DNA from 2 places in the Pontibacillus yanchengensis genome. Region 1 is predicted to be linked to the other one. Evidence: riboswitches for the same ligand, from Rfam matches in the RefSeq annotation. Region 1 holds a riboswitch; the other holds the start of a gene.
The links. A riboswitch is a leader RNA that binds a small molecule or an ion and turns the genes downstream of it on or off. The one in region 1 is predicted to bind cyclic di-GMP.

Region 1 (4,395 bases):
GGAGGAGAAGTGTAGTGAGAAAAGCGTTAGCATGGGGGACGGTTGCATTTGCTTTTGTATTTGTCGTTGGGCTAGTGCTATCACCCCGGTTCATGTCATCGGGCGTCGATGCATTAACAGGGTACACCGTTTTTGAAGACGGGAACGCACCGGCTGTAAACATATCAGGTGATGAACTTGAGTTCCACTTGGCTGAGGAACAGACGAAACAGTCGGACGTTGCTGAAGACCGCATCCTAACGTTTGATGTGTATGAAGGCCAACGGGAAGCTGGGACGTTTACCCTTACCAAGCGGACCTTATCCAACGATGATGTTGTCTATTTTACAAAATGGGAAAATGGCCAAGATATTGCGACGAGCATGGACATTACCTATCAATTTGAAAATACCGATAAGCTAACGCTGAATCCCACTCCAGTTGATAGCATTCAGCACAAGCACGACCCTACGGTAGGTGTCGACTCCACTACCCTTCCTGTCGGGCTATTACAGGCTGGTAAAAGTGGATCAGCCTGGCTTGGCCGAAGCTATCAATCTACTTCTCTATCGGAAACGTACGAAGATGGTAGCAAAAGTGTGTTGAGGGAAATTGGTGATGAGGTGAATCCATATATGGTGGAAGACGGTAACCTCGTGCAGAACCTTTCCTCCGGCAGGTCTGACATTGCGGAAAGCTGGATGCTATGGTCAGATGAAGACCTTTTTCAAGATGAAGATGTGTTGAAGAATTGGGAGGCTTATACGGCCGAGCATTACATGAGCACGCAGAAGTGGCTAACCCCAGCTGGTTCCTATAAGAAACTCGCGTATTCGATTGAGCCTGGCACGGAGCTAGGATACGGGCGAAGCATTGGTGGATTACCGAATAAATCCGCTTTAGAGCGCTATAAGGAAACAGGCGAGCGTTTTTTTGAAAGCATGACATTGAATTCCGTTGCGATGATTGAAGCGTATCGCGCTGAAAAAGATACAAAGCTATGGAAGACGGAGTACACGAGTACATGGGTCATGGATGACTACGGCATTCACGCACCGTACACCGATACCCGACACAATGAGAAATTGTCGTTATTCTTGATGAAGGCAGCTGATACGTTTGACGTGCCTTCCTTGAAAGAGCAGACGCTTGTGTATGCGGATCATCTTTTAAAGCAAGCTGAAGAAGGCAATACCATTTCATATGGTGGGGATGCCTTTTTAGTAGCGGACTACGACGGCCCAGGAAAAACCAAAACGCCACACGCTTCCTTGAACCACGCATTAGGCGAAGCATACTACTTGCTTCAAGCCTATCAGCAATCAGGAAAGGAATCCTATCTTGAGCTTGCTCATTCGATTCGATTAGCTATTGAAGAGATTGGCATGGATTGGGTACGCGAAGAAGGTGAACATCGCAAGGACGTCTGGTACATGGTGAAAGCTGACCACAGTTTCGCAGGTAATGACTATCAGCTTCTCACCCTTATCGATCTATACAAAAACCAACAAGCCTGGTCGAAGACGAAATACGGCACAAGCGACATGTTTGCTAAACTCATTGATTCCAAAGCAGCATATCTGGAGCGCGCCGATGTCGATGTCGCACAGGCAGTAAGTGAATATGAAAGCATCGCCCAGTAGGGCGATGCTTTTTTTGTGGGGTCAGACCCCCACCGTTGTAGAGCGATAAAGGATTGCAGGATAAGTGACCATGTTATGTAGGTTTGTGAGATATATAGCTTCAAGATTGTACAGTTATCCACACTATATTCTGTAATGCTTTAGAACTGCATCATGGAGGCCATATGGTATCGCATGAAAGTGAGTCTATTACAAAAGACTCACTAAAACTAAAATACATAAGGTTTTTGGTCTGTAGTATAGTATATTATTACTTTTTATATTACAATATTAGTTAATGCAAAATAACGATAAATAAGATAAAGGCAAACTTATTGAAAAATAAGGACGCAAAGCTACGAGCCTAAGGCAATGCTATGGTCGTCGAGTTACCGAATACATTTTTGAGGAAGAGATATATCCTATGTTCGGTAGGTATATCTCTTTTTGTTTATAAGGAGGTAATAAAATTGACTATCATTAAACCTATAATGAAAAGATCAAATGGTGACGACAACGCTCCTTTTTATCATTCGAATGAACCATCCGTTTTTAAAGAAAGTGGTGAAACCAAAATCGTTCAAGATAGTACGGATTGCCAGCATATAAAGCAGCAATTAGCTAATAAAGAGCAAGAAGCAATGATAATTTATAACAACCTTGAAGAAGTTGTTTGGTCTATCGATATTCCCTCCAAGGACGTACTATTTTGTTCTAACGGATTTGAAAAGCTGTATGGTTATACATTGGACTATATCATTAGTGAGCAGGAATATTGGCAAAGTCTTATTCATCCTGATGATAGGAGCAAAATGAAAAGAGCAATCGAGGATTTATTGAAAGGGGAAAAGCTCTTTGTACAATATCGTTATTATCACCCATCTGGAGAAATACGTTGGATTGAAGTGAAATGCTTCCCCATTTTAAATGATCAACATCAGCTAACAAAGCTAGATGGAATCATGTGGGATATTACTGACAAAAAGCATATGGAAGAAAGAAAAGAATATTTAGCTTATCACGATTATTTAACCGACTTACCAAATCGCAGACAGTTTGACTCCCGAATGGATGAGTTAGTAAAGAATCCTCATTCAGTAGAATCATTTGGCCTTTTATTTTTAGATTTAGATCGATTTAAACATATAAATGATATGCTTGGTCATTTTATTGGGGATCAATTGATTAAGGAAATATCCGATCGCTTACGAGAATGCGTTGGGCATCAACACTTTGTAGCTAGAATGGGCGGAGATGAGTTTTCATCTATTTTATATGGGGTAGATGTAGATCAAGCCATAGAAATTGCTGACCAGATTACAAAACAAGTGAGAGAACCCTATTTTATTAAAGGGTATGAATTACATATAACAACCAGTATTGGTATTAGCATGTACCCTTTCGATGGAGAAGAAGCCAATCATATGATTCATAATACGGATGCCGCACTTTATCATGCAAAACACATGGGGAAAAACACGCATCAAATATACACGCCTTCTATGAATATAACCTCCCATAAGGTTTATTACTTAGAAAAAGATATTCGAAAAGCCATTTATCGAGATGAACTTTTTCTTGAATACCAACCTAAAGTCTCATCGAAGACTGGTGAAATAATGGGTGCTGAAGCTTTGATAAGATGGGAGCATTCAGAATGGGGGAGAGTTTCTCCAGGAGAGTTCATTCCTATTGCAGAGGAAAGTGACTTGATTTGTGAAATTGGTAATTGGGTCATCTACCAGGTTTGTCAGCAACTTCATGATTGGAAAAGGAGTGGCATCGATCTTGTACCTATTTCGATTAATGTCTCTCCTAAACAATTACTAAAGGAAAATTTCACTCAAACCATTATGGAGGCATGCAAAATATATAGCATTGATCCCACATCCCTCCATATTGAGATTACAGAAACATCGCTCATTCAATCGTCAATCGTCGTTAATGAAACTCTTACTACATTAAAAGACATAGGTATTACCTTATCATTAGATGACTTCGGGATAGGCTATTCTTCGCTAACTCACATACGACAATTTGATTTAGATGTACTGAAGATTGACAAATCCTTTATTAATAACTTACCTGATCAACAAGAGGACGTTACAATCATTTCTAGTTTAATCACAATGGCTCATGGCCTTGGGTTGAAAATTGTTGCTGAAGGAGTGGAAAAACAAGATCAATTATCCTTCCTACAACAACAGGAATGTGATTATATTCAAGGGTATTTGTTTAGTAAACCTATCTTAGCTAATGAATTTATTACATTACTAAACAAGAATCGTTTGCAGAATAAACATCCTCATTACACATAGAATACGCCCAATAAAAGACAGTACATTTTGAGTTCGCTTTAGTAATGCAACGGCATCTCCCAATATGAACCTGAATTCAAATGTCTAAAAGAGGACAAGACACCATCTGCTTTCACGGTGCCAGCCCCCACCGTTGTAGAGCAGTGGTGTTGGAGCGTAATAAAAAAGGTACTGGCGGTGGCCAGTACCTTTTTTTGTTGTTTGCTTTATCGTTATTCTGTCGATAAGCTTTCGTTTTTCTTTTTGCGGCGGCCGCGTTGGAAGAGGCCTCCGATTTTGCGGGATAGGTCGTCGAAATAGGTGTAGACGACTGGGATTAGGATCAGTGTAAAGAAACTGGATACAGTTAGGCCAAAAATGATGGTGATGGCCATTGGTTGCTGAGCTTCGGCGCCTTGGCCGAGTCCGAGTGCTAGTGGAATCATGCCGAGTACAGTGGTTAATGTCGTCATCAGGATAGGGCGCAGGCGACTTGG
Region 2 (4,395 bases), on a different contig from region 1:
ATGTTGGCTTATGCATAACTAAGTAAGTTATAGAGGCCACGTCCAGCTCCAGCGCCTAGCAAACTACCTGCACCTCCTTACGATAAGTCAACATCGAACGCTTGCCTCTTCGTGTTTCCTTTATCTCAAAACGATTCAACGCTGCGTCACGCAGCAACATCGAACCAACCCACGTCCTGTGGGCAGCAGTTCGTACGTCGCTACTCGGGCGCCCGAGCTTTTGTTCATGGCTTTTGATAATAATATAATGTATTCAACAAACAGATTGTAATCATTATCATAAATAACAATAACATCTTCAGTAATGTTCGCAATTTTATGGAAATAAGCTAGAATAAAGATAACAAACATGTGAAGGGGCGGATGTAGCATGAGTGAGGAAAAAGTGTATCAAGATATTCTAAAATGGGAGAACCAATGGAAAGATTATCGAGCTAATGACTTTGAAATGATTTATGAGCAATGGATGAATAAAACCTTCACGAACTTAAATCCAAAAATGAAGAAAAAATTTTTCCACCAAATGGATCAATGGTTCTTTCATACACATGCCTACATACAAGGAACAGCATTTCAAAATGAAGCAAGATTAAGAATTTTAACAAGTGGTCGTATTTTCCGATCAGATATTGATTATTTAGAAGATATGAAAGAATTAACGATTGATCAATTAACATACTTAGCGCATCAACATATCGCAAAAGGCAAGCTATATTCCTTTGCTCAAGGAGGTCTTACAGGCACGGGCGGATATCTTCTTTTAGGGGTGGATTTTCCATTAATGATGATATTAAACCTTCGAGCTGTACAGCTAATTGGTTTAACATTTGGATATGAAGTAAATCATCCTTATGAAATGATGTTGTCATTAAAGATTTTTCATGCAGCTACGTTACCAAAGCGACTGCAAAAAGGGGCCTGGGATGATCTAAAAAAAGAACTTGAACATCATACTTCTCCGTTTATTTATGAAGGTGAGGATGAATTCACAGATGAAACATGGCTAGAACAGCCATTTAAGCAAGGAATGAAATCATTATTTATTCTAACGTTCCGGAAAAAACTCATTCAAGGAATGCCGATTGTTAGTATGGTTATAGGAGCTACATTAAATTATCAATTAACCCGACAAGTGACCGATTTTGCACTACGATTTTATCAATATCGTTATCTTGTTGAGCAAGGAGAGATTGAGTAATGTCCGTTTCAGAACATAAACAACAATCAAAACCATCGATAACTTGTAAAGTGATTACTATTTCTGATACTAGAGACGAGTCCTCTGACAAAAGCGGCCAGCTAATGATGGATTTTTTAACGTCTTCAGGTCATGTTGTTAAGGACTATGAAATTGTAAAAGACCATCAGCAAGCAATCCGAGAATCGATTGAGTTAGGGTGTAGCGATGAGAGAATTGAAGCCGTTCTAACCAATGGTGGTACTGGTATGGCAAAACGTGATGTAACCATTGAGACAGTGGAAGGTATGTTAGACAAGGAAATGGTAGGCTTTGGTGAATTGTTTCGCATGCTAAGCTATACAGAAGATATAGGTTCTGCTGCTATGTTATCAAGAGCCATAGCAGGTGTGCGAAACCAAACAATTTTGTTTTCAACCCCCGGTTCCACTGGAGCGGTTCGTTTAGCAATGGAAAAACTGATTATGCCTGAATTACCCCATGTAGTAAGAGAGTTATCAAAATAAGTTTTAAGTGAAAACCTCGTATTGAGGGGATTATTTTAAATCGAAACTCCAATTATCATAAGAATTGGAGTGTTTGTTATATTGTTATTTCTAATTTAGTCTTGTCTACTTCTTTCTACCAAAGAAGCCTAAAAGTTGTTTATCAAAACCCCCTGCTGACATCACTATTTGGAGAGAGTTAATAATAAGTGTCTATCTCCAATCCAAGAATTACAAGAGAATGGCTATAGGTAAGCAAATTTAATGACAATAAAAGAATAAAATGGGAATTAATTCAAAATTATTGCACACTTTTAATTGACAGAAATTTAAGTTATTTCGACAAAATCATCAAATAAAAATGGATTTTGCTAACAAATTCTAACAATATTTTTGGGACAAGTTTTGTATAGTTAATCTATACTAATCCTTCAGAAAAAGGCAAACTAATTGAAAGGTTAGGACGCAAAGTCACAGGTCTAAGGTGAATTTTACTAAGACGGCTGGTCTACCTGGAAAAATTCAGGTTTGGAGGAGAATGATGAAAACAAATACGGTTACTGATCGAGAAGAGCTTGATAGTGAATGGGTAGAGTTAATCAAACAGGCAAAGGAGCTGGGATTAACCAAAGAAGAAATAAAAGGGTTCTTCTATCGGAAAGAAGATCAAATGGTTGTTTATAAGAAGTGAAGGTATAAGGATTTTGTATTGATTTTTAATATTTTTCAGAACAAGAATGAAACCTTTAATTCAAATATGGTATACTTCATTGCAGGAAGAAGGTGAAGTGCCATGATAGGAGAACAAATTAAGGCTTTACGAAAAGAAAAACAACTATCCTTATCAGAACTAGCAGAACGAGCTGGTGTTGCTAAATCGTATCTTAGTTCTATTGAACGTAACCTACAAAAAAATCCTTCTATTCAATTTCTAGAAAAAATCTCAAAGGTACTGCATGTCCCCCTAGAGCATTTGCTACATAATGACCAACAACGGGAAGAAGGGTCATCATCTTTAGATGAAGATTGGGTAGACTTGGTTAGAGAGGCCCAGGACTCAGGAGTAACGAAAGATCAATTTAAAGAATTTCTTGAGTTTAACAAATGGCGACTCCACCAAGGTGAATACACCCAGGAAAAAAACAATAAATCCAACTGAAAATAAAAATGTACTAACAAAAAACGAAGCTGTATCGGTAACAGCTTCGTTTTTATTATAAGACGACTGAAAAATAACGAACTCCTAGTGAGTATCCGCTCTTACAACTAATACATCACAGCTTGCATATCGAGTGATATGTTCAGAAACACTTCCAATAAAGAAACGTTCTACAGCGTTTAATCCTGTGGCACCACATATAATTAAGTCTGCTTCTAATTTTGGCGCTACTTCTTTTGCGATTTTTACTTTTGGAGACCCATAATCAATATCCACTTGTACTTGCTGAATTCCTGCTTCTTTTGCCTGTTTTTCATACTTGTTTAAGAGCTCCGTTGCATATCCTTCAGCTCGTTCTGCTAAAGAGCGATCGTATGCTTCCACTGTTGCAAAAGCACGTGTATCTACAACATGACAAATAAAGAGATGAGCATCGTTACGTCTAGCGATATCTATTGCTTTTTCAAAAGCATGTTCAGAGGCTTCCGAGCCATCGACTGCAATAACGATACGTTTGTACTCAAATGGCATATGGAATCTCTCCTTTCCTTTTTCTTCATTATAACATTTGAACGCTTTCATTTGGAAAAAGATGTGGCGAAGAATAAGGCTATCTTGTGACATACTAAAAGTGGGAGGTGTTCTATATGGATAAGGAAAACAAGCTAGGTTTACAATTCGACCCTGAAGGGGAAAAGATTGTAGCAGAACAACTTTCTGATAGTTATATGAGTGGAGTAATTGATCAATACGAACAAAACGAAAGAAACAAAAAGGCCAAAAAGGAACCAAAACGTTCTTTTTAACCACGTCTTCACTTGATTGATGAAAGCATAAAGCTCACCCTTCACCTTACACGAGTGAAGGGTGTTTGTTTATTTATAAGGAAGCAAATTTTGTTTTGTTGAATTCAGCTAAAACTCCATAAAGAACTCCGACAATGACAAAGGTAAGAAAGCCAGGAGAAAAGCTTTCTGGTATGACGAAGTAAATTGCTGTCCCGATTAAAACAGAGATAAATGGCAATCGGTACACACTCCCTGTTTCTTGAAGGGATAACAATGATGATGTGGGTATGCTTGCTCGCTTTATCCATAAATAATCAACTACAATGACGGCGGATATAGGAATGATCAGACCTCCAAGAGCCGATATAAATTGCTCAGCTTGATTAACAAGAGTTGGAGTGGCACTTAATACCACACCTAACACACCGAAAATGATTGCGCTTTGAACTCTTGAGAGTTGAGAAAAAGTATTCAAGAGACTATATCCGCCTGTATAAGCATTGCTCATATTAATGGAAAGCATCGAAACCATAGCGGTTAAGGTGATGATTGTTATCATCCATGGAGTGGATGTTACTGCTGTTGAGGAAACATAAGGATTTACATCGTTAAATAAATAAGCCGAACCACTTCCTAAAATAGCAGTTAAGATAAAACCAAAGCTATTCCCCAAAAATAATCCAAGAGCACCTTGATTTGGCGTTTTTGCGTAACGTGTCATGTCTGCTGAAGCACTTACGCCCGATACGTATTGAACAAATGCTA

Region 2: it holds a riboswitch for cyclic di-GMP, as region 1 does, so the genes downstream of both, GLW08_RS07570 (anti-repressor SinI family protein) here and GLW08_RS10230 (bifunctional diguanylate cyclase/phosphodiesterase) in region 1, are expected to answer to the same signal.

What each region holds. Positions count from the first base shown of each region.
Region 1 is NZ_WMEU01000003.1:30,737-35,131, reverse strand. Features, by position in the region: gene GLW08_RS10235 (hypothetical protein) at 15-1,622, shown strand; cyclic di-GMP riboswitch class I at 1,917-1,998, shown strand; gene GLW08_RS10230 (bifunctional diguanylate cyclase/phosphodiesterase) at 2,072-3,919, shown strand; gene GLW08_RS10225 (efflux RND transporter permease subunit) at 4,132-4,395, opposite strand, start outside.
Region 2 is NZ_WMEU01000002.1:79,482-83,876, forward strand. Features, by position in the region: gene GLW08_RS07560 (EcsC family protein) at 371-1,198, shown strand; gene GLW08_RS07565 (MogA/MoaB family molybdenum cofactor biosynthesis protein) at 1,198-1,704, shown strand; cyclic di-GMP riboswitch class I at 2,114-2,199, shown strand; gene GLW08_RS07570 (anti-repressor SinI family protein) at 2,222-2,374, shown strand; gene GLW08_RS07575 (helix-turn-helix domain-containing protein) at 2,477-2,842, shown strand; gene GLW08_RS07580 (universal stress protein) at 2,927-3,373, opposite strand; gene GLW08_RS21615 (hypothetical protein) at 3,490-3,648, shown strand; gene GLW08_RS07585 (purine-cytosine permease family protein) at 3,722-4,395, opposite strand, start outside.